DNA from 2 places in the Caballeronia sp. NCF2 genome. Region 1 is predicted to be linked to the other one. Evidence: riboswitches for the same ligand, from Rfam matches in the RefSeq annotation. Region 1 holds a riboswitch; the other holds the start of a gene.
What was found. Region 1 has a riboswitch for manganese ahead of mntP (manganese efflux pump MntP). Riboswitches for the same ligand answer to the same signal wherever they lie in the genome.

Region 1 (15,110 bases):
GCCATCGTTCTTGCCGCCACGAGCGGCAGGATCGTCGAGACCGCCTGAATCTTTTCAATTCCCCTTCCAGTTCAAGGAAATCACATGGCAACGATCCTGACGCTGCACGGCGTCAACCTCAACATGTTCGGCAAGCGCGACCCGAAGCAGTACGGCACGGCGACGCTCGCGCAAATCGACGAGCAGATGGCCGCGCTCGGCAAGGAACTCGGCGTCGAGGTGGAGTGCTACCAGACGAATATCGAAGGTGAGATGTGCTCGCGCATTCATCGCGCGTTCGAAGAAAACGTCGATGCGATCGTCATCAACGCGGGTGCGTGGACGCACTACAGCTACGCGATCCGCGATGCGCTCGCGATCCTGAAGGCGCCGATCATCGAAGTGCACATGTCGCACGTGCACGCGCGGGAGGAGTTCCGCCACAAATCGGTGTTCGCGGAAATTGCGCGAGGGCAAATTTCCGGTTTCGGCGTCGATAGCTACTTGCTGGGCTTGCGCGCAGCAGTCGCCGCGATCAAATAAGGCCGATGCCTTCACGGCGAAGCGTGTGGGCGCTTCGCCGTGTCATCGGGTCAGGCCGGGCGACTGAAATCCTTCGACGCGGGCGCGACCGGCTCGCGTTCGCTCTGCTTGCGCAGCGGTTCGTGATTGCGTTGCGCCGCGCCGCGGATGAACAACACCGCACCCACCGCGCAAACAGCCCAGACCACCGCGATGATCGTCAAGTAGCTCATATCCTTCTCCCCGATGCTCCGAGCGCGGGCGGCTTTGCCGTCACCGCTGCCCGCCTTCTGTTGGCCCTGTTGGTCCGTTACGTTTGCGACGCGGGCAGCGCCAGCAAACGTCCGATCAGCTCTTGCGCGAACGCATGCTGCTCGGTAATGGTCTCTGCATCGTCGTCGGTGGCGTTCGGATCGCCGTGCAGCTTCCCGGCGAGACGCATGATGTTGTCCGACACCGACTGCAGCGCGCTCAGCAATTCCGCTTGTGTCGCCGCGCTGTCCTGCGATCCTTCGCCGAAACGCTGCGCCGTTCGATGCGGCCTGGCGTTTCCTTCCATCGTCCGATACATGGCGACCCCCGTCGTGAGTGGATGATGCGATTCTCACGCCGCGACGCCTCGAGTAATCCTCCGAACAAGCCCTGATTCCGGCCTCAATTCGTTTGATGTCCGTTTCCGCGATTCGGAGCACGGCTGCTATACGCCCGCCCATCAAGGCTTTGCGGCCGCCGGGCGGTAAAATCGCAGATCCGTCCGCTGATAATCGGCCTTTTTTGCAGCGGCTTGTGGGGTCATCCGCACGAAAAAACAACAGTTTCTTACCAAAAAGCAGACTAAAAGGTCGGATCAAACGATACGCGCGATCGTTCGATCCATGAACGCAGTAATTTTTGCAGTGCAACAGACATCGACATGGCTTCACCCACGACGAACGAAACACCCTCGCCGCACACACTCAAACGCGGACTCAAGAGTCGCCACATCCAGTTGATCGCGCTCGGCGGCGCGATCGGCACCGGGCTTTTTCTCGGCGTCGCGCAGACGATCAAGCTCGCCGGGCCATCCGTGCTGCTCGGCTACGCGATCGCCGGGCTGATGGCGTTCTTCATCATGCGTCAGCTCGGCGAGATGATCGTCGACGAGCCGGTTGCCGGTTCCTTCAGCCATTTCGCCGATAAATACTGGGGCCACGCCGCCGGTTTCATCTCCGGCTGGAACTACTGGGCCATTTACATTCTGGTGAGCATGGCGGAGCTGTCGGCCGTGGGCATCTACATGCAGTACTGGTGGCCGGGATTGCCGATGTGGATATCGGCGCTCGCGTGCTTCGTGATCGTCAACGCGATCAATCTGACGAGCGTGAAGTCCTACGGCGAGACGGAGTTCTGGTTCGCGATCGTCAAAGTGGCGGCGATCGTCGGCATGATCCTGTTCGGCGGCTGGTTGCTCGCGTCGGGCAAGGCGGGGCCGGAAGCGAGCGTCGCGAATCTTTGGCGGCTCGGCGGCTTCTTTCCGAACGGCGTGCACGGGCTCGTCATGTCGATGGCCGTCATCATGTTCTCGTTCGGCGGGCTGGAGCTCGTCGGCATTACGGCGGCGGAAGCGGAAGACCCGTCGCGCAGCATTCCGCGCGCGACCAATCAGGTCATCTATCGCATCCTGATTTTTTATGTCGGCGCGCTCGGCGTGCTGCTGTCGCTTTATCCGTGGGACAAGGTCGCGACCGGCGGCAGTCCGTTCGTGCTGATTTTCCGCGAGATGAACAGCACGGTCGTCGCGAACGTGCTCAACGTGATCGTGCTGACGGCCGCGCTCTCCGTGTACAACAGCGGCGTCTATGCGAACAGCCGCATGCTGTACGGCCTCGCGCAGCAAGGCAACGCGCCGCGCGCGCTGCTCAACGTGAGCGGACGCGGCATTCCGCTCGCGGCGCTGGCGGTGTCGGCGCTGGTGACGGCGGCGTGCGTCGTCATCAACTATGTGATTCCGGGGCGCGCGTTCGGCCTCTTGATGGGACTCGCGGTGTCGGCGCTCGTCATCAACTGGGCGATGATCAGCATCATCCATCTCATGTTCCGCCGGCAGAAGCGCGCGAACGCCGAAGCGACCTCGTTTCCGAGCTTTCTGCATCCGTTCACGAACTACGTCGTGCTCGCGTTTCTCGCGGGCATCGTCTGGGTGATGTACGAGATTCCGGATCTGCGCCTGTCCGTGTACCTGATTCCGGTCTGGCTGGCCGTTCTCGGAATCGGCTACTATCTCAAAACTCGGGCCGCGCGCGGAGACTGACGCGGCCGCGCTTGCTGATCTCTCGTCCTCTCTCGTCCTATAAGTCACCATGTTCGAACATATCGATGCTTACCCCGGCGACCCGATCCTGTCGCTGAACGAAAACTTCCAGAAAGATCCGCGCACCAATAAGGTCAACCTGAGCATCGGCATTTACTTTGACGACGAAGGCCGTCTGCCCGTGATGCAGGCCGTGCGCGAGGCGGAACTGTCGATCCTGAAAGACCTCGGCCCGAAACCGTATTTGCCGATGGCCGGTTTCGCGCATTATCGCGACGCCGTGCAGGCGCTCGTGTTCGGCAACGACAGCCCGGCGCGCGCCGATGGCCGCATCGCGAGCGTGCAGACGCTCGGCGGATCGGGCGCGCTGAAGGTCGGCGCGGATTTCATCAAGCGCTACTTTCCGAAGTCGCAAGTGTGGGTGAGCGATCCGACGTGGGAGAACCATCGTTTCATCTTCGAGCGCGCGGGTTTCGAAGTGAACACGTATCCGTATTACGACGAAGCCACCGGCGGACTGCGCTTCGATGCGATGCTCGACGCCATCGACAAGCTGCCCGCGAAGAGCGTCGTGCTGCTGCACGCGTGCTGCCATAACCCGACGGGCGTCGATCTCGATCAGGCGCAATGGGTGAACATCATCGACGTGCTGCAAAAGCGCGATCTGCTGCCGTTCGTCGATATGGCGTATCAGGGCTTCGGTTCCGGTCTCGACGACGACGCGTTCGCCGTGCGCGAACTCGCGCGCCGTGGCGTGCCGGCGTTCATCGCCAATTCGTTCTCGAAGAATTTCTCGCTGTACGGCGAGCGCTGCGGCGGCCTGCACGTCATTTGCGACGATGCCGCCGAAGCCGATCGCGTGCTCGGCCAGCTGACGAGCGCCGTGCGCGCGAACTACAGCAATCCGCCGACGCACGGCGCGAAGATCGTCACGCATGTGCTGAACACGCCCGAACTTAAACAGTCGTGGGAAAAGGAACTCGCGTCGATGTGCCAGCGCATCGCGCGCATGCGTCAGGCGATCCACGACGGATTGAAGGATCACGTTCGCGGCGAGATGCTCACGCGGTATATCAAGCAGCGCGGCATGTTCACGTACACGGGTCTGGTCGCGGATCAGGCCGACCGGCTCAAGGAGGAATTCGGCGTGTACATCCTGCGCTCGGGCCGCATGTGCGTCGCGGGCCTGAACGACAGCAACGTGCAGATCGTCGCCGATGCCATCGGCAAGGTGCTGGCGGCGAAGTAAATCGCTACATCGCGGGACAGGACAGCACTTTCTGCGGCGGAAGGCTGCCCGGTCCCGTATCGACTTTCGTGCCGCGCGGCGGCGTCAGAATGAGCCGCACGGCACTCGTGCCTTCGTTCGCGAGCACGTAGACATCGCCGCTTCCTTCCGGCTGCCAGTACACGCGATACACCTCGCCGTCCTTGTACACATGCAGCGCGCCGTGCCGCACGGCGCCGCCCCGCCAGAAATTCACGCTTTCCCCTTCGCGCAGCGCGATTATGCCGTCCTGCCCGTTCGTGGCGCTTTCGAGCGTGCCGCAGACGGCGTCGTCGGCGCGTGCGTGCGTGCAGACGGCCAGCGCCGCTGCGCATAGAAACATCGTTTTGCGATTCATCGGCTATCGACTCCCGGAAAAAGCGCGTGCGCCGTCCCGCGCTCCTCGCAAGATACGCGCCGACGTTCCTCCGCGCGTGTGCTACTTTGAATGGAAGCAGCATTCGATCATGGAGGGCGACATGACTGTGATCGCGCCGGTCGAAAGAGCGGACTTCCTCGCGATTCTCGCGCGCCATCGGCTCGACGAGAGCGATTTTCTGGTGCACGAAGGCGGCGCGTCCGATGTCGTGGACGATGTTTATCCGTTGCAGGGCGTCGTCACCATTACGCGACGTTCCACGTTGAAGGAACGCGAATATCGCATCGGACACGGCACGCAATGGACCGCCGCGTTCGAAAAAGACTTGAACAAGGGCGTGTTCAAATGAACGGGCACGCGCACGCAGTTTTTTCACGCACTTTTTTGAAGCGGAGCAGGCGATGAGACCGACCGAATTCAAATCGTTCAAGGCGCACGTCGCGATGATGCTGCGCGATCTGCCGCGCGGCGTGACGGCCGATCTCAGCGATGTCGCCGTCGCGTACTGGAACGGCACGCAAGTGGTCGGCGCCTATTTGCGCGACAACGGCCGCCTCGACGAAGACTTCGATTTCGACGAAAACGCCTGGGGCGTCTGGCGCGACGATTTCCTCGCGTGGTTCGATGCGCCGCGTTTCTCCGAACGCGCCGATCTGAAGGCGGCGTTCGTCGCAGGCGTCATGCCCGCGAGCGCGCACGGCGGGCTCTGGCCGCGGGCGCTGTGATCTAAGCTTCATTCGGCAAGTCATCCGTAAGCACGCCTTGCACGCGCCCGTTCCCCGCCGAACGGCACAGCGATTGCTCCGTTCCTCCACGCGACAGCGTCCGAACCACGACCGCGCGACGGCCGTGTTCCGCCTTTCATCGTCACGGAGGATTCAGCATGGCTGGCAACGGCAGACTCAGTCCGCTCACGTTCTTTACGGCCATTGTGTTTATCGTCATCGGCGTGTTGCTGGCGGCGGGCGGAGCGTATCTCGTTGCACTCAAAGGATCGTGGTACTACGTGATCGCGGGTGCGGCCATCGTGCTGACCGGGCTCTTGTTGTTGATCCGGCGGCGCTCCGCATTGCTGCTTTTCGCGCTGTTCCTGTTCGCCTCGACGATCTGGGCCGTCGTCGAAGTGCGTTTCGATTTCTGGCAACTCATGCCGCGCCTGTGGATCTGGCTGCTGCTCGCGATCTGGCTGCTGATTCCCTTCGTGCATCGCGGCGCGTTGTTCGGGCCGCCTTCGACATCGCGCGCCGCGCGCACGCCCCTCGCCGCCGCGATCATCCTCACGCTGCTGCTCGGCGTCGGCACCTGGTTCAATCATCCGCACGACCGGCCGGGGCGCATCGACGTGAACGTCGCCGCCGACGCCAATCAGCCCGATGCCAACGCCGCGACCGGCCGCGCGGCGGGCGACTGGGTCGACTATGGCGGCTCGCCGCTCGCGCAGCGTTACGCGCCGCTCGCCCGGATCACGCCGGATAACGCGCATCGGCTAAAGGTGGCGTGGACGTATCGCACCGGCGACATGCCCGGCCCCGACGATCCGACCGAAACCACCGACGAGAACACGCCGCTCAAGGTCGGCGACACGATTTTCCTGTGCACGCCGCATAGCAAGGCGATCGCGCTCGATGCCGCGAGCGGCAAGGAAAAGTGGCGTTTCGATCCGCGGATTCGGAGTCCGATCGGGTTCAAGCATTGGGAGCACATGACTTGCCGGGGCGTCGCTTATTACGATGCGTCGATGCATCCGATGCCCGCTGCCGCCGCGCCCGAAGCCAGCGCGCCCGCCGAAGCCGATGCGGCCTCCGCGCCTGCCGACGCATCCGCCCCCACGGAAGCCTCCGCGCCCGTGCAGACGCCCGCGCAAACCACGGCGCAGGCCGAATGTCCGCATCGCCTGTTCCTTCCGACCGCCGACGCCCGCCTGATCGCGCTCGACGCGGACACCGGCAAGCCGTGCGCGAGCTTCGGAAAGAACGGTGCAATCGATTTGCGCGCGAATATCGGGCCGTTCACGCCGGGCGGCTATTACTCGACCTCGCCGCCGGCGGTGTTCCGCAATCTCGTGATCGTCGGCGGTCATGTGACCGACAACGAATCGAACAACGAGCCGTCGGGCGTGATCCGCGCGTTCGACGTCAATGACGGCCATCTCGTCTGGAACTGGGATCCAGGCAATCCGGACGCCACCGAACCGATCGCGGCGGGCGGCACTTATGTGCGCAATTCGCCGAACATGTGGTCGATGTTCAGCGTCGACGAAAAGCGCGGCATGATTTTTCTGCCGATGGGCAACCAGACGCCCGATCAGTGGGGCGGCGAGCGCACGCCACAGGCCGAGAAGTTCGGCGCGGGCGTCGTCGCGCTCGATGCCGCGACGGGCAAGCTGCGCTGGAACTATCAGTTCACGCATCACGATCTGTGGGATATGGATGTGGGCGGGCAGCCGACGCTCGTCGATCTGCAGACGGCGCAGGGCACGCAGCCGGCGCTGATCGCATCGACGAAGCAGGGCAGCATCTACGTGCTGAATCGCGAAACCGGCCAGCCGATCGTGCCGATCAGCGAAGTCGCCGTGCCGGGCGGCGCGGCGAAAGGCGATCACACCGCGCCGACGCAGGCCGTTTCCGCGCTCAACTTCAACCCGCCGCGCGTGACGGAAGCGGACATGTGGGGCACGACGCCGTTCGATCAGCTTTGGTGCCGCATCAAGTTCAGGAGCCTGCGCTACGACGGGCCGTACACGCCGCCGTCGGAGCAGGGATCGCTCGTGTTTCCGGGTAACTTCGGCGTATTCGACTGGGGCGGGATTTCCGTCGATCCGGTGCGGCAGATTCTGATCGCGAATCCGGACTACATGGCGTTCACGTCGAAGCTGATTCCGCGTGACAAGATTCCCGAGGACAACGGCGAGAAGAAAGGCAGCGAAACGAGCGGCATCAAGCTCGCGCGCGGTACGCCGTTCGGCTTTGAGATCAGCGCGTTTCTTTCACCGCTCGGGATTCCGTGCCAGGCGCCGCCGTGGGGCTACATCGCGGGCGTCGATCTGCGCACGCAGAAGATTGCGTGGATGCACAAGAACGGCACCATCGTCGACAGCGCGCCGCTGCCGATTCCGATGCCGCTCGGCGTGCCGAGCCTCGGCGGGACGATCGTGACGGCGGGCGGCGTCGCGTTCCTGACGGGCACGCTCGATCAATACGTGCGCGCCTACGACGTGCGCGACGGCAAGAAGCTGTGGGAGGCGCGTCTGCCGGCGGGCGGTCAGGCCACGCCGATGAGCTACGCCGATGCAAGCGGCAAGCAATATGTGCTCGTGACGGCGGGCGGTCATGGCTCGCTCGGCACGAAGGCGGGCGACTATGTGATCGCCTATACGTTGCAGTGAATGCGAAAAAAAGCGCGGGAATTTTCTCCCGCGCCTGCACGTTACGTCCGGCGATAAGCCTCGGCCATGAGCGCGCTGACCTTGGCGCGCGCGCTCAGCGCATTGCGGACGGCGGCGACGATGAAGGAAACGAGGGCGATCGGCGTGGCAGCGATGATTCCCATGATGAACTCCGTACTAGGGGTAACGAACTAGGTAATAACCCTAGGTTAGCACATTATGACGCATTGCAACAAATATCTTTCGGGGAATTGACCGTACGCAAAGGCGAAACGCTCTGAAGGAGCATCCAGATGAAGACGCACTTTCCGGCTCGTATCGCGGCGATCGGCGCCGTTGTGCTCATCGCGGCGATCGTCGTTGCGTGCAGTGGCGGTTCCGGCGATAGCGCCACTTCGTCTGCGGCGAGCGGCGGCGCGCCGGCGGCGGCATCGGACCCGTCGGGGGCATCGAGCCCGGCGGGGGCATCGGCGCCTCTGGCTGCGGTGTCGAAAGATGTCGTCACCTGGCACAACGACATCGCGCGCACCGGACAGCAACTCGCGGAAACCGTCCTCACGCCGGCGAACGTCAATCAGCGTACTTTCGGCAAGCTCGCGCTCTTTTCCGTCGATGGCGCCGTCGACGCGCAGCCGCTCTTTCTGGCGGGCGTACCGATCGCGGGCGGCACGCGCAACGTGCTCTACGTCGCGACGGAAAACGCCAGCGTCTACGCTTTCGACGCCGACAGCGGCGCGGTGCTGTGGAAAGTCTCGACGCTCGGCAGCGGCGAGTCGCCGAGCGACGACCACAACTGTCATCAGATCACGCCGACCATCGGTGTCACGGCGACGCCGGTCATCGACCGGACGCGCGGCCCGAATGGCGCGATGTATGTCGTCGGCATGTCGAAGGATGCGTCGGGCGCGTATCACCAGCGCATTCACGCGCTCGATGTCGCGACGGGCGCCGAGCTCTTCAACGGCCCCACCGAAATCCGGGCGACGTATCCGGGCAACGGCGCGGGCAGCCAGAACGGCACGCTGACGTTCGATCCCGGCCAGTACGCCGAGCGCGCGGCGTTGCTGCTGCTGAACGGCGTCGTCTACACGGCGTGGACTTCGCATTGCGACTTCATGCCGTACACCGGCTGGGTCATGGGCTACGACGCCGCGACCCTGCAACAGGCGAGCGTGCTGAACCTCACGCCGAACGGCCAGATGGGCTCGATCTGGATGAGCGGCGCGGGCCTCGCATCGGACGGCCAGGCGATCTTTTTCCTCGACGCCAACGGCACCTTCGATCCGACGCAAAACGCGCAGGAGATGCCGATCAACGGCAACTTCGGCAACGGTTTTTTGCGGCTGGAAACGTCGCCGCTCAGGGTGCAGGACTATTTCGAGCCGTCGAACACGGTGCAGGAGTCGAACGAGGACGAAGATCTCGGTTCCGGCGGCGCGATGGTGCTGCCGGACTTCACCGATGCGGGCGGCACGGTCCGGCATCTGGCGATCGGCGCGGGCAAGAACTCGACGATCTACGTCGTGAACCGCTTCTCGATGGGCAAGTTCGATTCGAACGCGGACCACATCTATCAGGAACTCGTCGGCCAGATTCGTGGGGCGATGTTCGGCGCGCCCGCGTATTTCAACAACACGGTCTATTTCGGCGCGGTCGGCGACAGCATTCGGGCGTTCGCGGTCAGCAACGCGTTGCTTTCGGCGACGTCGACGAGTCAGACGTCGAATGCGTTCGGCTTCCCCGGCGCGACGCCGAGCATTTCCGCGAACGGCACGACGAACGGCATTCTGTGGGCGGCGGAGAACGGCGCGACAGGCGCGCTGCGCGCCTACGACGCGGCCAATCTCGCGCGCCAGCTCTACAGCAGCAACGACGCCGGCACGCGCGACCAGTTCGGTGCGGGCAACAAGTTCATCACGCCGATGATCGCGAACGGCAAGGTGTATGTCGGCACGAAGAACGGCGTCGCCGTGTTCGGGCTGTTGTCGAAATAGGATCGGCGCGCGAACGCGGCGCCGGGCGTGACGCCGCGAGCGCGCCGCAACCAGCCGAAACGCCGTGGAACGGTCGCGAAGTCATGTTAAGCTCTCGGTTCTTCGCTGGGGAGTAGCCGGCTTTCCTGCACAGGGAAAGCGCTCATGTCAACACGCTCGGTCGTTCAGGCCGTGGCATGAGCAGCCATCAAAGGTTGGCAAGACCATCGACAGAATTCGCGACCGGTCGGGCGCGCGTTCTGTCGTTCCATCTTGCCCGACCAGAGCGCTACTCGATGAATCTCGCCTCCACAATTTTTCTAGCCTTCGCCATGTCCACCGACGCGTTCGCCGCAGCCGTCGGCAAGGGCGCGACCCTGCACAAGCCGCGCATCGCGGAAGCGTTGAAGACCGGCGTGATCTTTGGCGTGATCGAAGCCCTGACGCCGCTCGTCGGCTGGGCGCTCGGCAGGGCGGCCGCGCAGTATGTCACCGCGTGGGATCACTGGATCGCGTTCGGCCTGCTCTTCCTGCTCGGCGCGCGCATGATCCGCGAAGGTTTCAGCAGCGTGAGCCACGAAGCGGAAAAGCCCAATTCGCATTCGTTCTGGGTGTTGGCGCTCACTGGTTTCGCGACCAGCATCGACGCGATGGCGGTCGGCGCGGGCCTCGCGTTCATCGATGTCGATATCTTCTCGACGGCCGCGACCATCGGTTTCGCGACGATGCTGATGGTGACGATCGGCGTGATGGTCGGCCGGCTCGTCGGCGCGACGATCGGCAAGCGGGCGGAAATCGTCGGCGGGCTGATTCTGATCGGCGTCGGCAGCGTCATTCTGGCCGAACATCTCGGCCATCTCGGCTGAGGATGCGCGCCTTGCCGCCGCGCGGCGTGAGAATCGCGAGCACGGCGGCGACGATGAAAAGCGCGGGCACGTCACCCGCCAGATGACCGAGGTGGCGCCCCGCGCCGCCGAACGACTGCACGGCCATGATCGCGCCGTGCACGACGCTCGACCACACCGTGAACCAGATGAGGCTCAGATGCCTCATCGGCTCGCGCGATGCGATCAGCAGGAAAACGCCGAGCGTCGCGTAGATGCCGACGATCATCATCGCGTATTCCGAATGGCCTTCGTGGCCGGCATCCCACGCCCATCCAGAAGGCCAGAGCAGCATGAGCGGATAGAAGGCGAAGAGCGCGATCAGCCCGACGACGGCGAGCACGATGCGCAGGCAGGCGAGGCGACGGGCGTCGTTCATGGCGGCTCCTTGGCGGCGCGACATGAGCGACAAGATACCGCGAATCGCACCGCGAAAGCCATCGATGGCGGCAGGCGTTTCCACCAAAAATCGGCGCAAATAAAATAACGACGACTGCCATTAGGTCGATACGATTCATCATTCCACTGCCTTCAACCACAAATCCAGCACGTCATGCCACGTCCGATTTCCGCGCGCATCCATCTCGACGCCATCCGACAGAATCTTCAACTTGTCAAACGCACGGCGCCGTCGTCGCGCGTGTGGTCCGTCATCAAGGCGAATGCTTATGGTCACGGCATCGAGCGCATTTATCCGGCGCTCGCTGAAGCCGACGGCATCGCGCTGCTCGATCTCGATGAAGCCGTGCGCGTGCGCGAGCTCGGCTGGAAAAAGCCGATTCTTTTGCTCGAAGGCGTTTTCGAGCCCGCGGATGTCGAAACGGCGGATCGTCACCGGCTCACGGTCACGGTGCATTGCGACGAGCAGCTTGCGTTGCTGAAGGCGGCGCGGCCGAACGAGCGCATCGACATACAGTTGAAGATGAACTCGGGCATGAACCGGCTCGGCTATCGGCCGGGCGAATTCGTCGAGGCTTGGAAAAGGGCGTCGGATATCGCGGCGATCGGCTCGATCGGCCTGATGAGTCACTTCGCGAACGCCGACGAAGGCGCGATCGACTGGCAGATAGACGAATTCGAAGCGGCCACGCGCGATCTTCCCGGCACGCGCTCGCTGTCGAATTCGGCGGCGGTGCTGTGGCATCCGCGCGCGCATCGCGACTGGGTGCGGCCGGGCACGATCCTCTACGGCGCCTCGCCGACGGGCTGCGCGCGCCACATCGAGCATTTCCCGTTGCGCGCGGCGATGACGCTCGAGAGCCGCATCATCGGCGTGCAGACGCTCGCGGCGGGCGAGACGATCGGCTATGGCCGCACTTTCACCGCGGATCGCGCGATGAAGATCGGCGTGGTCGCATGCGGCTACGCGGACGGCTATCCGCGTCACGCGCCGACGGGCACGCCCGTCATCGTCGATGGCGTGCGTACGCGCATCGTCGGACGCGTGTCGATGGACATGCTCACCGTCGATCTCACGCCGTGTCCGGCTGCGGGCATCGGATCGCCGGTGGAACTATGGGGCGAACGCGTCCGGGTCGATGAAGTGGCCGAACCGTCCGGCACGATCGGCTACGAGTTGATGTGCGCGCTCGCGCGGCGCGTGCCCGTCGCGATCGACGCGGGCGTTTCGAATCGGGCAGAAGCGCATTCGGCATGACGCTCACGATGACGCGTCTCGAAGGCAGTGCTTACGTTCGAAAATGCGCGATCACATCGGCGAGGATTTCGATGCCTTTGCGGATCTGCTCGACCGGCACGCTCGCATAGCCGAGGATGAGCCCGGCCGTCCGGTTCGACGTGCCGCCGCACGGCGCGACATGAAGCGGCGACACCGGATAGACGCCCACGCCCTTCGCATGCGCGGCGGCGACGAGCGCGGCTTCGTGCGCCGCGTCGATGAAGGGCAGCCACAGCGTGACGTGCAATCCGGCAGCCGTGCCCGTCGCGTGCGCGCGCTTCGGAAGAAGATCGGCGATGGCGTCGAGCAAGGCCGCGCGCCGCCGTTCGTATTCGCGCCGCACGCGCCGCACGTGACGCTCATACGCGCCGCTTTCGATTAGCGCCGCGAGCACGCGCTGATCGATGACGGCCGAATGACGATCCGCGAGCCGCTTCGCCTGACGGAACGCCGGCACGAGATCGTGCGGCAGGATCATGTAGCCGAGCCGCAGATGCGGCGAAAGCGCCTTCGAAAACGTGCCGATGTAGATCACGCGGCCATTCGTATCGATCGATTGCAAGGCGTCGATCGGGCGCTGGCCGTATCGGAACTCGCCGTCGTAATCGTCTTCGATGATCCACGCGTCGTGCCGTTGCGCCCATTCGAGCAATTCGAGACGGCGGCCGATCGGCAGCACGCCGCCCAGCGGAAACTGGTGCGATGGCGTCACGTAGGCGAGCCGCGCGCGTCCATCGGCGGGAAGGCGGCGCGTATCGAGACCGTGTTCGTCGACGGGCACCGGCAGCGCCACGCCGCCCGATGCCTCGAAGCAATGCCGCGCGATCAGATAGCCGGGATCTTCGAATGCGAAGGCGTCGCCGGGATCGAGCAGCAGGCGCGCGCAAAGATCGAGCGCCTGCTGCGTGCCGTTCACGACGACGATCTGATCGCTATCGCAGACGAGCCCGCGCGCGCGGCCGAGATACGCCTGCAACGCGCGCCTGAGCGACGCATCGCCTTCGGGCGCGACGTAATAGAGGCTGTCCGGTTGATGCAGCAGTTCGGCCTGATACGCGCGTTTCCAGATCAACGAAGGAAAGTCGCGCGCGGACACTGCGCCGTACAGGAAGTTGATGCTGCCTTTCGTCACTTGCGCGAGAACGGGCATCGGCAGTGTAGAAACGCGCCGGCCATAGGCGGAAAGGGCGGGCGCGGTGCGTTCGGCGCGCGCGGGAATCGGCGGCGCGAGCGGCATCGGCGGCGTGGCGACTCGCGCCACGCGTCCCGCCGACGTGACGAGAAAGCCCTCCGCCGCGAGCTGTTCGTACGCTGCCGTGACGGTCGTGCGCGAGACGCCGAGATCGGCCGCCAGCGCGCGCGTCGAAGGTGCGGGAGCGCCGGCGGGCAACGTGCCATCGGCGATCTGGGCGCGCAGCAGATCGTAAATGCGCCGTCCGGTGCCGATGGCGTCTTTCAACTGGACCATGAAAATTGCTCGAAACTGGATCTTCTTATTGTGCCTGTTTCGGGCGATAGTGACGGGGTTCCGCCACTTTCCATCGGGCATCCAGGATGTATATTCCGCCGCATTTCGCCGAGACTCGCCCTGAAGAGCTGCATCGGATCATTCGTGGGCATCCGCTCGGAATGCTGGTGACGCACGACGCCGCCGGTCTCGACGCCAATCACATTCCGTTCGAGTTCGATCCGGCGCAGGGCGAGCATGGCTTGCTGACGGCGCACGTCGCGCGCGCCAACGACGTGTGGCAGCGTTGCCCGGGCGGCACGCCCGTCATGGTGATTTTTCGCGGCGCGGAGGGTTATGTCTCGCCGAACTGGTATCCGAGCAAGCATGAGACGCATCGGCAAGTGCCGACGTGGAACTACGAAGTCGTGCACGCGCACGGCGTGCTCACCGTGCGCGACGACGAGCAGTTCGTGCGCGGTCTCGTCGCGCGTCTGACGCGGCGGCACGAGGCGAACGAGCCGAAGCCGTGGAAGATGGGCGATTCCGAGCGCGAATTCATCGATGGGATGCTGCGGAATATCGTGGGCATCGAAATCGCGGTGACGTCGCTTGTCGGCAAGTCGAAGCTGAGTCAGAACAAGGAAACGCGCGATCGGATCGGTGCGGCGGATGCGCTCGACGCGCGGGGGAAAGGGGAGCTGGCACGGGTGATGGGGCGGGCGGGAGACTAGTTCATGGCTTTTATTGCTTTTCTGATCGCGGCGATCGTTCTCGCCATTACGCCCGGTCCGGGCCTCGCGTATGTCGTGGCTCGCACTGTCGCTGGTGGTCGTTCCGAAGGCATGGCGTCGTGTCTCGGCACGGCGGTGGGCGGTCTCGTCCATGTGGCCGCGGCGGCGCTCGGGCTATCCCTGTTGATCGCGCGCTCGGCGACGCTCTTTAGCGTCGTGAAGTACGTCGGCGCGGCGTATCTGATTTATCTGGGCGTTCGGCTTCTGTTTCGCGAAGGCGAAGCGGGCGGCGTCGCGCCGGTGGCATCGCACGGTGCGCGGCGTGCGTTTCGCGAAGGCGTCCTGGTCGAAGCGCTCAACGTCAAGACGGCGCTGTTTTTTCTCGCCTTTCTTCCGCAGTTCGTTTCGCCGGGGCATGCGCTGATTCCGCAACTGGCGATGCTCGGGAGCATTTGCGTCGTGCTTAATACGCTTGTCGACGTGGGCGCGGTGCTCGCCGCTTCGCGTCTGCTGAAGTCGAGCGCCGCACGCGTCGCGCGCGCGAGGATGCTCACGCGGACCTCGGGCGTCGT
Region 2 (15,110 bases), on a different contig from region 1:
GTCCTGAATCTTCTGCCGCGTGGTTTCCTTCGGCGGCGGAAACGCGTCCTTGATGAGCTTGAACACGTAAGGAAACGACGGCAGCGTGAAGACGATCATCACGAGTCCCTTGATGCCCGGCGCGACGATGAACTTATCGCTCGAATGCGACAGATGATGCAGCAAGTCGCGATAGAAATCGTTCTTGCCCTGCTTCTGCAAACCGACCGACGTATAGATTTCGGCCTTCGGCTTGCGCGGCATGATCGTGCTCAGAAATTGCACGAACGCCGACGGCACTTCCATATCGACGAGAAAATACGAATGCGAGAAGCTGAAGATGATGAGCACCTGCTCGCGCGAGAGCAGCACGGTATCGAGCGCGAGCAAGCCGGGCTTCGTATGCCGGATCGCGATGGCGAAGGGCAGCAGCGCATCGCCGTTGATGATCCGCCCGACGACATACGCCGCCTTGTTGCGAAAGAACAGCGACGAAAGCACATGAATCTGAAAGTTCGGCGCGGGCGTGATATCGCCGAAGGCTTCGCGCAGCGCCTGCATCACGCATTGCACGTCGCGCGGCAAATCCTCGAACGGCGGTTCCAACTGAAAGTTCGTGACGATGCGTTCGAGCGTCGCGGCGAGGCCGTCCTTTTCCGGGTAATACGCGCGATACGTCGGCTTTGCGGCGGGCTCGTCGTTCTCGATGTATTCCGTCGAAATGGCCGGCCGCACAAAGATGAAGTCATTGTTGAAGTACGAGCGATGCAGGATCTTGCAGCACACGGAATTGAAGAACGTTTCCGCGCATTCCGGCTGACGATGCGTCGTCAGCAAGCCGATGTAATGCAGCTTGATCTGCTGCCACACGTCGTCCTCGATATTCTCCGCGTCGTATTCGTCTTCGAGCGCCGTCACGCATTCCGTGACGCGATCGTCATACGACGCGATGCGATCGCGCGCCAGTTGTTGCAACGCGAGCCAGTCGCCGCGCTCGAATAGCTCCTTCGCCTTGATCGCGGCTTCGCGGAACACGCGGTAATGATGCTCGAAGCCTTCGAGTATCGTCTTGGCGACATCGAAGCCGATTTGCGACGAGAGCAGCTTGGGGAAATGATTCATATCGACCCTGCGCTTCCTGTGCGGGAGTCACGCGTTATGCCGCTTTGGGTTTGCGCGCACGCTTTTCCGCGCCCGCCGCGAGCAGCGCGCGGCCCTGTTCCTCATACGCGGAAAGTTCGGCGAGCGTCGTGTTCAAGTCTTCGAGCTGACGCTGCAGCACTTCGCGATGCGCCGCGATCGTATCGACGAAAGCCTGTAGCTGCGTCGCGGTGCCGGTAGGCGAGTCATACAGATCGAGCAGCGTGCGGATTTCCGACAGCGTGAAACCGAGCCGCTTGCCGCGCAGCGTGAGCTTGAGGCGCGTGCGATCGCGCGCCGAATACACACGCCGCAGGCCGTTCGAGCCTTCGCGCTTCGGCGCGAGCAGCCCCTGATCTTCGTAAAAGCGAATGGCGCGCGGCGTAATGTCGAACTCGCGCGCCAGTTCGGTGATCGTGTAATGCGTCGGTTGGGTCATTGCCGGCCGGCAGCGCAAATGCGCGCGCAACGTTAGAATGGACGTTTACGTTATCGTCAACTTGGCCAAATTGCAACGCGGCGCAAACCCGGAGGCAGGCACCGAATGAACGCACTCGAACACCAGCTCGACTATGTTTTCGCGGACCGGCTGCCCGAATCGGGCGGCGTCATGGAAGTGGCGCCGGGCGTGTTCTGGCTGCGCATGCCGCTGCCGTTCGCGCTCGATCACATCAATCTGTGGCTGCTCGCCGATGAAATCGACGGTGTGAAAGGCTGGACCGTCGTCGATTGCGGCATTTCGAGCGATACGATCCGCGCGAACTGGGAGCGCGTGTTCGATTCCGTGCTCGATGGAAAGCCGGTGCTGCGTGTGATCGTCACGCATTGTCATCCGGATCATCTGGGACTTGCCGACTGGATCTGCACGGGCGGCGACAAGAATCGATGGAACGTGCGCCTGTGGATGTCGCTCGGCGAATACGCGATGGGCCGCGTGATGGCCGCCGGCGACGGCTCGAACGCGGGCGGCGAGCGAGCGGCGGCGCATTTCGCGGCGCACGGCCTGTCCGACGAAGCGTCGCTCGATGCGCTGCGCAAGCGCGATAGCTATTACCCGACGCTCGTGCCGTCGATTCCGCCGGAATATCGGCGTATCCGCGATGGCGATGTCATGCGTATCGGCGCGCGCAATTGGGAAGTGGTGTCGGGCTACGGCCATTCGCCGGAGCACAGCGCGCTTTTCTGCGCCGCCGACAAGTTGCTCATTTCCGGCGACATGGTGTTGCCGCGCATTTCGACAAACGTGTCGGTGTTCGCGGTCGAGCCGGAAGGCAATCCGCTTGCGCTGTATCTGGAATCGCTCGGCCGCTACGAAACCATGCCCGCCGATACGCTCGCGCTGCCCTCACACGGCAAGCCGTTTCGCGGCGTGCAAACGCGCATCGGGCAATTGCGCGAGCATCATCGCGCGCGGCTGGCGGAAGTGCGCGACGCGTGCGCTCAAAAGCCATGCAGCGCCGCAGACATCGTCCCGCTCATGTTCAAGCGCAAGCTCGATATCCATCAGATGACGTTCGCGCTCGGCGAAGCGCTCGCGCATCTGAATCTGCTTTGGCTCGATGGCACGCTGAAACGTCAGACCGGCGCTGACGGCGTGATCCGCTTCACGCCGGCCTGACTTCGCTTACTGCACGGAAACAGCGCCGAAATTCACGCGCCCGAACGGACTCACGTTATAGCCGCTGACGTTCGCGCGCGTGAGCGCCGCCGCCGTCGGATAGACGAGCGGAATCCACAGCGCCTGATCGTGGATGATCTTCTGCGCATCGACATACGACTTCGTGCGTTTGGCGACATCGGCGGTCGACTTGCCATCGGCGATGAGCTTGTCCAGTTGCGGATCGCAATAGCGCGCGAAGTTGATGCCCGACTTCACCGCGTTGCAACTGAAAAGCGGCGACATGTAGTTGTCCGGGTCGCCGTTGTCGCCCGCCCAGCCCATGAACAGCATGTCGTGCTGACCCTGCTTCGCCTGCTTGATGAGTTCGCCCCATTCGATCACTTTCACCTGCGCCTTCACGCCGATTTTCGCGAGATCGGCTTGCAGCAATTCCGCGCCCGCCTTCGGATTCGGATTGAGCACGCTGCCGTTCGGGCGTACCCAGATCGTCGTGTCGAAACCGTTCGGAAAGCCCGCATCGGCGAGCAGCTTCTTCGCATCGGCGGATGAATATTTGTACGCCTCGATGCTCTTGTCGTAACTCCACGTATTCGGCGGATACGGATTCACCGCTTGCGTCGCCGTGTTGTCGAACACGGTCTTCATGTAGGTCGTGCGATCGAAGGCCATGTTGATCGCCTGACGCACCTTCGGATTGTCGAGCGGCTTCTTCTGCGTGTTGAGCGCGACGAACGCCGTCATGAATGCGGGCGCTTCGCTCACCTTCAGCGACTTGTCCTTCTTCGCGTCGATGACGTCCTGCGGCTTCGGCGACAGCGCGATCTGGCATTCGCCCGCCTTGATCTTCTGCGCGCGCACGGCGGCGTCGGGCGTGATCGCGTAGATCAGCCGGTCGATCTTCGGTTTCGCGCCCCAGTACGACGGATTCACGTCGTAGCGGATGACCGAATCTTTCGTGTAGCTCTTCAGCACGAACGGGCCGGTGCCGATCGGCTTGCTGTTCAGATCGACCTGCTGGTTCGCCTTCAGCAGCTTGTCCGCATATTCGGCCGAATAGATCGATGCGAAGCCCATCGTGAGGATCGGCACGAAGGTCGCGTTCGGCTCGTTGAGCTCGAACTTCACGGTATGGTCATCGACTTTCGATACGGCCTTGATGAGCTTCACGAGGCCCATCGACTGCGCGTGCGGAAAGCCGCTCGCGCCAGCGATCTTGTGCCACGGATTGTCGTCCGAGAGCATGCGCGAGAACGTGAACACGACGTCGTCGGCATTGAGCGGACGCGTCGGCTTGAAGTAATCGGTCGTCTGAAACTGAACGTTCGGGCGCAGATGGAATGTGTACGTGAGCCCGTCGCTCGTCACGTCCCACTTTTCCGCGAGCGAGGGCACGACCTTCTTCGCGGCTTCGTCGTAGGAGACGAGCGTATTGAAGATGACATCCGCCGATGCGTTGGTCGTTACGAGCGAATTGAATTGCACGACATCGAAGCCGTCCGGGCTCGATTCGGTGCAGACGGTGAGCGGCTTGGACATCGCGAGCATCGGCGCGGCGAGCATGGCCATCGCGGCGGCCGCGGCGAAGAGTTTCAGACGCATGAGATCTCCCGTGATCTTCATTTTTGTTCGTGGATGAGCTTGAGCACGCGCAGCAAGCGACGCGCCCGGCGCGGCCAGATTAGCGGATGCATCCGTCGACGACAACGATCCGATCGGCATACGCTTATTCCGCGGGTTGCCGAAACGGGGCGCATCGGGCTAAACTTGCGCCTTCTTTGGGGAGTAGCCTTCCTTCGCGAGCGAAGGAGAACGCGTCAACATCCTCGGCCCTGCTGCCGTGGCGCGTTCGACCGGAACGGTTTGGCGAGACCATCGATGCGCTATGTCGTTCCTGGCCGGACGGCGCGTGGCGCATCGTGGTTCGCTCGACGTCCGGCCGTGGAATCATCGTGTCCCCACAACTACAACATCCCCGTTTCCCGCGCACGCTCGCGCACCCGTCGCATGTTTCGATGCGAGGTGCCGCATGACGATGCTCTTTCTCGAACTCGCGCTGATGCTCGCGATCATCCTGGTCGCGGCGGAGCTATTCACGAATGCGCTCGAACATCTCGGCGAACGGCTCGGCATTTCCGAAGGCGTGACCGGATCGCTGTTCGCGGCGGTCGGCACGGCATTGCCCGAGACGACGGTGCCGATCATCGCGCTGCTCGGCGGCACGACGAGCCGTGCGGTCAACGAAGAGATCGGCGTCGGCGCGATTCTCGGCGCGCCGCTTATGCTCGCGACGCTTTCGACGTGTCTGATGACGTTCGCGATCCTCAAGTCGCGCGGCATGAGCGGGCGCATCGTGCCGGAGCGCAGCGGCTTCGTGCGCGATCTGAACTTCTTTCTGGTCGCGTTTCTCATCGCGTGCGCCGCGATGTTCGTGCCGCATCACGCGTGGCAAGTGCGCGCGTTGTTCGCGGTCGGGCTCGTCGCGCTCTATATCGTTTATGTGATTTCGACGTTCAAGGCTTCGGCGAAGCTCGTCGAGGGCGGACACGGAACGGAAGCGCCCGAGGCCTTGTTCGCTTCGCGTCTCGGTTTGAAAACGTCGCTCGGCACGATCATGCTGCAGTTTTTCTTCGGCATCGTGCTGCTCGTCGGCGGCGCGAAGGGCTTCATTCACGGCGTCGAGGGCGTGTCGCATGCGCTGGGAATTTCGGCGCTGCTGCTGTCGCTCATCATCATTCCGATCGCGACGGAACTGCCCGAGAAAGTGAACAGCATTCTGTGGGCGCGCCGAGGAAAGGACACGCTCGCGTTCGGCAACATCACCGGCGCGATGGTGTTTCAAGGGACGTTGCTGCCGGCCATCGGCATCATGCTGACGCCGTGGGAGCCGCGTATCGAAGTGCTGACGGGCGTGCTCATCACGCTCGCGGCGGCGGCGTGGCTGCGCTTCAATGCGAAGGAGAACGGCGTCGTGCTGTGGGCGCTGCTCGGCAACGGCGTGCTGTACGCGGCCTATCTCGCGTTGACGCTCGGGCGCTGACAAAGCTGCGGCACAAAGAAGAATGCCCGCGCGAGGCGGGCATCGAAGAGCGAAGCAGCGCGCCGAGAAAACCGGCACGTCGTTCTTGTTGTTCTTATAGGGGTTATCGGCAGGTGCGCCGATAACTTTAGTGCCGTCCGTCAATTAATCGACGATGTAAATCGCGCGCCGATAAAACTCGCCGATGTGCTGTTCCAGCGCATACGGCGCGAGCGCGTCGGCGAAGAGGCGCAGTTCGGCTTGTCCGTGCTGGCCGTTCAGCGCTTCGATGACGTCCTTGCCGAGATCGGCATAGGCGATCGGCGCGTCGGTCGTCTTCTTCGCGTACGCGAGATCGCGAATGCGCCAGCCGGCGTCCGTCAGCAGCTTCGACACATACGCGAGACGCTCCGCATCGGTCGCGCCCGGCTGCAGCGGATGCGTCTTGTCGCCCCACAGATTGCAGCCGAGCTGGAACACGAGCGAGCGCGACGCCTGACGCAGCTTCTTCAGATAAGCGACCGCATACGCCGGAAAGTCGTGCGCGCCGGTCACATATTCGCGGTCGAAATCCGCGCCCGCGTGATGCAGCACATTCAGATGCAAAAGCACGTCGATGTCCGACAGCTTGTCGAGGCCATCGAAGGGCAGCGCTTCGTGATGCACGTCGACATTGCCGATCGAGAAGGCGTCGCCGAGTTCGCGCAGGAACCTCGCGTGTTCGGCGTTCGCTTCGATCGCCGTCACGCGCGCATCGGGATGCGCATGCGCGATCGTGTACGTGAAGAAGCCCGTATTCGCGCCGAAGTCGGCCCAGCGCTCGCCGGCTTGCGGCGCGCGATGCGCGAGAATCCAGTCGAGGCGGTTGCGGTCGCCGCGCCATTGGCTCTGAATGGTCTCCTGATAACCGAGCGTACTCGCGACGAAGTCGGGGATCGTCTGATACCCCGAGTGCTTGGAGACTTCTCCGTAGAGTTGAGCGAGCCGCTCCTTGACTGCGGTGGCGCCAGAGGTCATTTCCATAGTTCCTTGTAAAAGATTCGCCAGCTGTCGCTTGCGAGATAGACGTCGCCGGCCAGGGCGCGCAACGCAGCGCCCGCGAGACGCGCTTCGCTGCCATAGCGATGCACGGTCGTCCGGCGCCGGCGCCATGTGTTCACGATGCCGCCCGTCCACAGATACGTGGCGTGGCGTGCGCGCGAAAGGCGCCGGCCTTGATAAGCGGTTGCATCTTCCGTCGCCCAGTCGCCCACGAAAGCTTCGACGATGCCGCAGTCGTGGTTCAGGCACAGGTCGAGCGGTCCCCACGGACGGGGATTCATTTCGATGAAGTACGCGCCGTCGTCCCCGACGATGCATTCGATCATCGCGAAGCCGAAATAGCCGCATTGCGAAAGCGCCTGCCGCAGCTTCACGCCGATATCGCTCGCATGAAAATCGGCGGTGCGCGCGAGCACGATCGACTTGCCGCCGGGCTGCTGCGCGAGGTTTTCCTGCGACGAGCAGAAGACTTCGCCGGTGCGCGCGAAATAGGCGAGCAGATAAAAGCTGCGTCCCGTCACGAAGTGCTGAAAGAAATAGTGCGACGGATCTTCGCTCGCCTTGAAAGCGGCGAGGTCCGCGTCGCTTTTCACGAGCACCGGATAAAGCACGCGCTTGCCGTCGACGTTGCATTTCGGCTTGGCGACGAAAGGCACCACGGCATCGTCGATGCCCGCGTATTCGGGCGGCGGCGCGATGCCTTCGCGCGCGAAGAACTCGGTGGCGCTCGCCTTGTTCGTGAGCTTCGCGTACAGCGACGGATCGACGAGCGGCACATGCACGCCGTCGATGGATTCCAGCGCTTCCTTGTGATTCAGCAGGAAGGTGTTGAAGAATTCGGAGATCGGCACGAGCGTCACGCGGCGCGCGCCGAACTTCGCCTTCGCCTGCGCGATATAACCGGCGAGCAGCGGGACCGAGAGCGTGTCGTTTTCGCGCACGGCGACCACGAGATCGCGATACGCGCTCGACAGAACCGGATCGGCGGCCGAACGCGCGATCACCGCCGCCTGTTGCCCGAGCTTGCCGATCGCGCGCAGCAGCGCGACGACGGCGCGATCGTTGGTGCCGCTGAAGAGAAGAAACACGTGCATGGGTCGATCCTGCGTGCGCCGGGCTGCTGGGCCTTAGACGTTGGCCGCGCGGATCACGTCCACGACGCGCTCGACGTCGCGGTCCGCGAGCGCCGGATAGATCGGCAGGCACAGCACCTTGCGCGATGCTTCCTGCGCGTTCGGCAGTCGGCTCGGCTGCGCGGAGGGCAGGCCGCGATACATCGGGAAATCCGAAATCAGCGGATAAAAATAGCGGCGGCCGAAAATCTCGTGATCGCGCAGACGCTGATACAGCTCGTCGCGCGTCAGCTTGTAGTCGCTTTGCACGAGCACCGGGAAATACGAGTGGTTCGTCGCGCCGCCCGCGAGACCGGGCAGTGGCACGATGCCGTCGACGTCGGCGAGCAGGGTGCGATACAGCGCGTCGATCTCCTGACGGCGCGCGAGCGCGCGATCGATGTGCTGAAGCTGCAACAGGCCGAATGCCGCATTGATTTCGCTCATCTTGCCGTTGATGCCGGCCGCGACCACGGTCGTCTCGTTGACGAAGCCGAAGTTCTTCAGATGGTCGATGCGCTGCTTCACCTTCGCGTCCGGGCAGACGATCGCGCCGCCCTCGAACGTGTTGAAGACTTTCGTCGCGTGGAAGCTCAGCACCGACAGGTCGCCGTGCGTGAGGATGCTGCCCGCCTCGTTGCGCACGCCGAACGCGTGCGCGGCGTCGTAGATCACCTTCAAGTTGTAGTTGTCGGCGATCGCCTGGATCGCTTCGACGTCGCACGGCTGGCCGTAGCAGTGCACCGGCATGATCGCGGTGGTCTGCGGCGTGATGGCGGCTTCGATCTGACGCGGATCCAGATTCAGCGTGACCGGGTCCACGTCGACGAACACCGGCTTGATGCCGTTCCACAGCAGCGAATGCGCGGTCGCGACGAACGAATACGGCGTGGTGATCACTTCGCCCGTGATGCGCAGCGCCTGCAGCGCGGTGACGAGACCCATCGTGCCGTTCGAGAACAGCGCGAGGTGCTGCACGCCGAGGTATTCGCACAGCGCCTGTTCGAGCTGCTGATGAAACGGGCCGCCGTTGGTCAGCGTCTTGTTTTCCCAGATCTTCTCGAGATACGGAACGAATTCGTCGAGCGGCGGCAGATGCGGCTGCGTGACGAAGATACGCTCGTCGATGGCGGGCTGCTCGCGAAAGAGAGGAATGGCGCTCATGATCAACCTTGCGTGGTGGCTGCTGAATTCGCTGCGGCGGGCGCGGCGGCGAGGAGTTCGGTATCGAAAGATTCGGCGGGCAGGCCGGCGCACCAGCGCTGCCACATGTGACGAAGCGCGTGGCTCATGCTCGCGGCGATCACGTCCGGACGGAAGCGCGCCGATTCCGAGCAGCGCTCGCGCATGCCGGTGCGCAGGGCCGCGAGCGCATTCAGATCGCTTGCGTACGCGACGCCCTTCGCGACGAATTCATCCGCGTCGCGTGCGATGAACGATTCGAGTCCGACCTGGCTCATCAACGTGCCGCCCGCGCGGCCGGGCATCGTGTCGCCGAGCAGCGTCAGCGTCGGCACGCCCATCCAGAGCGCGTGCAGCGTCGTCGTGCCGCCCGCATACGGGAAGGTGTCGAGACACAGATCGACCTGATGATGCTGCTGCAGATACACCGACACGTTCGAGCGCTTGAGCAGCGAAAGCCGGTCCGCGGCGATGCCTTCTTCGGCGAACCACTTGCCCAGTTCGGCGACGGCGCTGTCGTCGGGCATCGCGCCCATCAGCATCTTCGAATCCGGCACGGCGTGCAGCACGCGCGCCCACAGCGCGATCACTTCGCGGCGCAGCTTCGACACGCGGTTGAAGCTGCCGAACGTGACGTAGCCCTTGTGGAGCGCGGGCAGCAGATTGACCGGCGGCGAATTCGCATCGGGCAGGAACGGCGCCGCCGCCGGCAGGTACGCGATCTTTTCGACGAACTGGTCGTCGATCGGCGAGAAATGCGGCGTGCGGTTCGCGAAGTAATAGTCGATGGCGCTGACGCCGGTCGTCTGCGGATAGCCGATCCACGACGCCTGGACCGGCGCGGGCTTGCGTGCGAAGGCGCGCAGGCGGTTGCGGCCGGTATGGCCCGACAGGTCGATCAGGATATCGATGCCGTCGGCGCGCACTTTCTCGACGAACGCATCGTCCGGCAAGCCCGAGACGACGTTCCAGCGTGGCGCGTGGCCGCGCAGGCGCTGCGTCGTCGAATCCTCGCGCGCATGGGTGCTGTAGACGTGAATCTCGATGCCCGGATCCTTCGCGAGCAATGCGAGCACGGGTTCCAGAAACGATGCGACGGCGTGGCGGAACAAGTCGCCGGACACGAGACCGACGCGCAGCGTCTTGTGCGGATCCTTCGCGTTCTCGTGCGCGCGCCACAGGCGGCGCGCCGGATCGCCGTGACGGCGGTCGAATTCGCGATGTTCGTCGAAGAGCGCGACGGGCGTCAGATCGGTACGGTGCGTGAGGCAGAACAGCAGATTGCTGTGCGAAATGAAGTCGATCGGGTTGCACTCGAGCGCCTTGCGGAAGGTGCCTTCGGCGCGCGCGATCTGACCGTCGTCCATCAGCACGACGCCGAGCGCGCCGTGCATGTCGCCGTTTTTCGGCGCGAGCTCGATCGCCCGTTCGCAGGCTTCGATGGCTTCGGCGTGACGGCGCATCGCCGACAGCGACACGCCGAGCACGCGATGCGCTTCCGCGTGATTCGGGTCGCGCGCGATCACCAGACGGCACTGCCGCTCGGCGCCGACGTTGTCGCCATGAACCTGCAGCGCGCTCGCGAACAGCATGCGCGAATGCTGGTCCGCGGGCTCCAGCTCGACCGTGCGGCCGAGCGGCTCGATGGCTTCGACGAAGCGGCCGTGCGAGTACAGCGCCAGGCCGAGCGAACGCTGCGCGCCGACGTGATGCGGATAACGTTCGACGAGCACGCGCGCCAGCTTGATCGCTTCCTCGTGGCGGCCCTTGTTGTAGAGCGACGCGAACTGGTTCAGGTCCTGCGGCGTGGGATTGCCGCGCTTGCCGGCGGTCGATTGCGACGCGTCGTCCGCGCTGCCATCGACGGTCTTCGGCGCGAGGCGCGCGAGCTGCGAGGCCTCGGCGAGCACGGCCGCCGCGTAGCCATTCGGGTGCGACAGGCGCTCGATCAGGCCGTCCATCGCCGGACCGCGCGCGCCGCGCTGCTGCGCCATTTCAACCGCGAACCAGGCAGCCTGCGTCTGATTGGTGCGCGCGAGCGCGTCGATGTACGAGACCCAGTACTGGCCGTTGTCCGGACGCAGGCCGAGCACGGATTCGAACAGCGGCACCGCGTCGTCCGGACGTTGCGTCTGGATAAAGAGAACCGCGAGGTTGTACAGCACGTCCGCGTGATCCGGCTTGTGATCGAGAATCGCGCGATAGAGCGCTTCGGCGTCGGCATGATTTCCGGCGTGATGATTCTCCAGCGCCGACTGCATGACGGTCGCGATGTCCTGCTCGAACTGTTGCTCCGGCGTCAGCGTCGTGGCGTCCGGAACCTGTAGGGAAATGCTCATGATCTTCGGCGTGCTCCTTGCGATTGAACTGATTATCCAAGCGAGGCCGCCAAACCGAAGCGCGGAGATGAGCGGGAAAGCCGCCGTAATTCGGGGGATCGCCAGCGGGCGAAAAAATGCCCGCGTGAAGCGGGCATCGGGGGAAAACTGAAGCGAAAGCGCGGTGTTTCTAGAACCGCGCGCCTTGCTGGTAGCGGTTGACGGCGTTCACGCGCTTCATCGCCGCGTGATATTCGGCGGCGAGACCGGTGCGGGTCGCGCTCGCGTCCGCGAGCACGGCAGCGTCGATACCCTGGATTTCGCGGATTTTCGCGAGCGCCTGCGGGCTCTGCTCGCGCGTCAGCGCCTGCAAAAGCGGCGTGCGCGCGGCATCGAGCTCCGCTGCGCGCGGCCAGTCCGCGAGCGTGGCCGCCGTTTCCATGTCTTTCGTCAGTGCGAACAGTTGTTCGACGAGAGCGTCCTGGTTCATCGTGCCGGTTCTCCGCTTTTAGGACTTGTTGGTCGCCATCGCGCCCGCGCTGTTCGTGCCGCCGAAGAGCGCCGTCAGATATTGCGTGTTCTGGTTCATGCTCGCCATCAGCGTATTGAGCGCCGTGAACTGCGCGTTGTAGTCCGACGTGAGCTGCGCGGCGTAGTTGGTCAGCGTCGTCTGCTGCGTCGAGATGTTGGCGAGATCCTTGTTGATCGAATCCGTCTCGGACGTGAGCAGGCCGCCCGTGCTGAGATAGCTCGAAATCTTGTCGGTCAGCTGCGCCCCGACGCCGTTGATCGCGTTGAAAAGCTGCGACACGCCGGTTGCGTTGTTCGTCAGCGCGTCGGTGAGCTTGTCGCTGTCGATGGTCAGCGTGCCGGCCGGCTGCTCCGCGGTCGCATCGAGCGACGAAACCTGGCTGATGCCGAGCGACGCCAGCGAGATCGAGCCGCTGCCCTTGCCGACCGCGCTGCCGATGATCGCCGAAAGCTGATTCTTGATCGTGTTGACCGCCGAGTTGCCGAGCAGCACGCCGCCCTGCGAGCCCGCGGACGCGCTGCTGTTGAACGACGTATAAGAGTTGATCGTCGAGACGACCGTGTTGTAGAGGCTGACGAAGTTCGAAATCGCGCTCGAAATCGACGACGTGTCCTGCGAGATCGTGACCGTCTGCGTGCTCGCCGGGGTCGTCACCGCCGCCGCCGTCAGGTTCAGCGTCACGCCCTTGATCGCGCTCGTGACCGTGTTGCTCGAACTCGTGCCCGCGACGCCGCCGACCTTGTACATCGCGTCCTGCGCGGTCGCGCTTTGCGACCAGCCGTTGGTGACGGAATCGTCGGAAATCGTGGACGCCGCGCCGTTTGCGCCGGCCGTCGACGAGACCCCGAGCTTGTTCAGGTCGCTGCCGCTGGCCGCGCCGGTGATCGTGGTCGAGATGACGTTCGACGCGCCCGTCGTCGTGGAGTTGAGCACCAGATGCTGGCCGTCCGTGCCGGTCACGATCGTCGCGCTCACGCCCGGATTGCCGGACGCGTTGTTGATCGCGGCGGCGATGCCCGAAAGCGTGTTGTTGCTGCTCGTGATGTTGAGCGACATCGACTTGGAGCCGACGCTGATCTGCATCGTGCCGGTGCCGAGCTTTTCGTCCGTCGCGAAGCCGGTCGACGTCAGCGATTGCGCCTTCGCTATCTGCGAGACCGTCACGTCGTAGCTGCCCGCCACGGCGCCGGCGGCGCCCGATGCGGTGATGCCGGTGCCCGTCACGTTGGTCGTGAAGGTCGACATCAGCGAGCCGTCGGTCAGGCTCGTCATCGTGGTTTGCAGCGTCGAGAGCGCCGACGACAGCGTGCCGATCGCCGAGAGCTTCGTGTTGTCGTTCGATTGCGCGGCGGCGAGCGATGCGCTCTGGCCGGCCGTTTTCGCGTTGACCATCGCGGTAACGAGCGCGTTGACGTCCATCGACGAGTTGCCCGTCGCGCCGCTGATGATGGATTGCGCTGCTTCGGCAAGCGCCGCGTTCGCGGACGCCTGGGTCTGCGCGGCGGTCGCCGCCGTGGTGGCCGTACTGATCGTGGACATCGGGTAACTCCGTGTATCGCGCTGTCGCCTGATTGCGCGTGATCGCAGTCAACTGCTCGTTGCGGGAAACAAACTCTTGCGTGTGCGCTCGTGAACGCGGGCGCACACGCAAGAGATCGAAACGTGGTTTCGTCGCCGGGACGGCCCGACGCCGGATCTTCGGGATGAAGATCCGGCGTCGGGTGCTACCTTGGCGTACCGCTTAGCCGAGGAGCTTCAGAACTTGCTGCGGCAGGGAGTTCGCTTGCGCGAGCACCGAGATACCAGCCTGTTGCAGCACTTGAGCCTTGCTGAGGTTCGCCGTTTCCTGCGCGAAGTTCGCGTCGGTGATCTGCGACTGAGCCGACGACAGGTCGGTCGATTCGGCTTGCTGCGACGAAGCGATTGCGCTCAGACGGTTCTGGGCTGCACCCAGCGTTGCCTGCACGTTGTTCAGCGTCTGCAGTGCGTTGTCGATCGAGACCAGCGCGACGTTGGCGCCCGTCGTGGTGCTGATGTCGAGGTTCGCGACCGTGTCCGGCTTGTTGATCTTGTTGATCGACGCGTTGAGGGTGGTGATCGCGGAGCTCACGGATGCGCCCATCGAACCGGCAATGCTCGTGCTGAACGTCAGCGTGTTTTCGTGCGGTGCTGCAGCCGTGCCCGTGCCTGCGGTGCCCGAGCCGAAGATGGCCGTGACGGCCGTCGAGCTCAGCGCGACGTTGTTCTGGTCGGTGAACGAGAAGCCGCCCTTGCCGTCCGACAGCACGTTGATCGAGGTGATCGTCGCGCCGGAAGAGGCGTAGGCGCCGCTCGACGACAGCGACAGGTTCGAGAACGTGCCGAGCGTGTTGCCCTTCTGCACCATGCCGCCGCCGAGCGAGTTCGCGCCCATGTCTTGGCTCAGGTCCAGATTGATCGTCTGACCGACGTTCGCGCCGACCTGGAAGCTCAGGCTGCCAGCCGAACCGTCAAGAATGTTGCGGCCGTTGTACGTCGTTTGCGAAGCGATACGGTTCACTTCGGCGATCTGCTGCGAAACTTCCTTCTGCAACGAAGCCTGGTCGCTCGACGAGAGCGAGCCGCTAGCGGCTTGCACGGCCAGCGTACGGATACGCTGCAGGCTGGAGGTCATCGACGAAAGCGCGCTCGAAGCCGTCTGGGCAATCGACACACCGTCGTTCGCATTCGAAACGCCCTGGTTCAGGCCGTTGATCTGCGTTTGCATCCGGTTCGAGATCGCGAGACCTGCTGCGTCGTCAGCAGCGCTGTTGATGCGCTTGCCCGACGAGAGGCGGGTGATCGCCGAAGACAGCGCGCTTTGCGTGCCGTTGAGGTTCTGCTGTGCAACCAGCGAGTTGATGTTGCTGTTGATACCGATCATTTTGTTCTCTCCTGGGAGACTGTATCTGGCTTTGGCTAAAGCACCGAGTAAGTTGCCTGGCGGTCCTGCGCTCGGTGATAGCCGGCCGCCTACTTGTGGTTATCGGGCCCCTCGAAAAAAACTTAAGGCCCGCGCAAACGATTTGTGTAACGAATTCTGTTGCGAGGCCGCGAAGCCTTGCCCGGCAAGGCGCCGATTTCGCGCGTATGCTTTTTGGTCCCTCTAGACGCATTCGGAGCGCACATGCAGACACGCAATATCGGCACA

Region 2: it holds a riboswitch for manganese, as region 1 does, so the genes downstream of both, NCS02_RS01065 (sodium:calcium antiporter) here and mntP (manganese efflux pump MntP) in region 1, are expected to answer to the same signal.

What each region holds. Positions count from the first base shown of each region.
Region 1 is NZ_JALQDN010000064.1:167,379-182,488, forward strand. It holds gene NCS02_RS23865 (Gfo/Idh/MocA family protein) at 1-48, shown strand, start outside; gene aroQ (type II 3-dehydroquinate dehydratase) at 85-522, shown strand; gene NCS02_RS23875 (hypothetical protein) at 573-725, opposite strand; gene NCS02_RS23880 (hypothetical protein) at 812-1,072, opposite strand; gene NCS02_RS23885 (amino acid permease) at 1,415-2,791, shown strand; gene NCS02_RS23890 (amino acid aminotransferase) at 2,841-4,040, shown strand; gene NCS02_RS23895 (hypothetical protein) at 4,045-4,416, opposite strand; gene NCS02_RS23900 (hypothetical protein) at 4,538-4,786, shown strand; gene NCS02_RS23905 (hypothetical protein) at 4,839-5,162, shown strand; gene NCS02_RS23910 (glucose/quinate/shikimate family membrane-bound PQQ-dependent dehydrogenase) at 5,321-7,822, shown strand; gene NCS02_RS36340 (hypothetical protein) at 7,864-7,986, opposite strand; gene NCS02_RS23915 (outer membrane protein assembly factor BamB family protein) at 8,116-9,816, shown strand; yybP-ykoY riboswitch at 9,917-10,083, shown strand; gene mntP (manganese efflux pump MntP) at 10,092-10,661, shown strand; gene NCS02_RS23925 (DUF6632 domain-containing protein) at 10,627-11,058, opposite strand; gene alr (alanine racemase) at 11,233-12,336, shown strand; gene pdxR (MocR-like pyridoxine biosynthesis transcription factor PdxR) at 12,368-13,825, opposite strand; gene NCS02_RS23940 (FMN-binding negative transcriptional regulator) at 13,912-14,538, shown strand; gene NCS02_RS23945 (LysE family translocator) at 14,542-15,110, shown strand, end outside.
Region 2 is NZ_JALQDN010000001.1:221,463-236,572, forward strand. It holds gene aceK (bifunctional isocitrate dehydrogenase kinase/phosphatase) at 1-1,101, opposite strand, end outside; gene NCS02_RS01050 (MerR family transcriptional regulator) at 1,136-1,558, opposite strand; gene NCS02_RS01055 (MBL fold metallo-hydrolase) at 1,664-2,737, shown strand; gene NCS02_RS01060 (ABC transporter substrate-binding protein) at 2,744-4,339, opposite strand; yybP-ykoY riboswitch at 4,503-4,678, shown strand; gene NCS02_RS01065 (sodium:calcium antiporter) at 4,767-5,777, shown strand; gene NCS02_RS01070 (class I SAM-dependent methyltransferase) at 5,922-6,773, opposite strand; gene NCS02_RS01075 (ATP-grasp domain-containing protein) at 6,770-7,891, opposite strand; gene vioA (dTDP-4-amino-4,6-dideoxy-D-glucose aminotransferase VioA) at 7,925-9,073, opposite strand; gene NCS02_RS01085 (tetratricopeptide repeat protein) at 9,076-11,430, opposite strand; gene NCS02_RS01090 (flagellar protein FliT) at 11,600-11,899, opposite strand; gene fliD (flagellar filament capping protein FliD) at 11,918-13,480, opposite strand; gene NCS02_RS01100 (flagellin) at 13,683-14,843, opposite strand; gene NCS02_RS01105 (aldo/keto reductase) at 15,087-15,110, shown strand, end outside.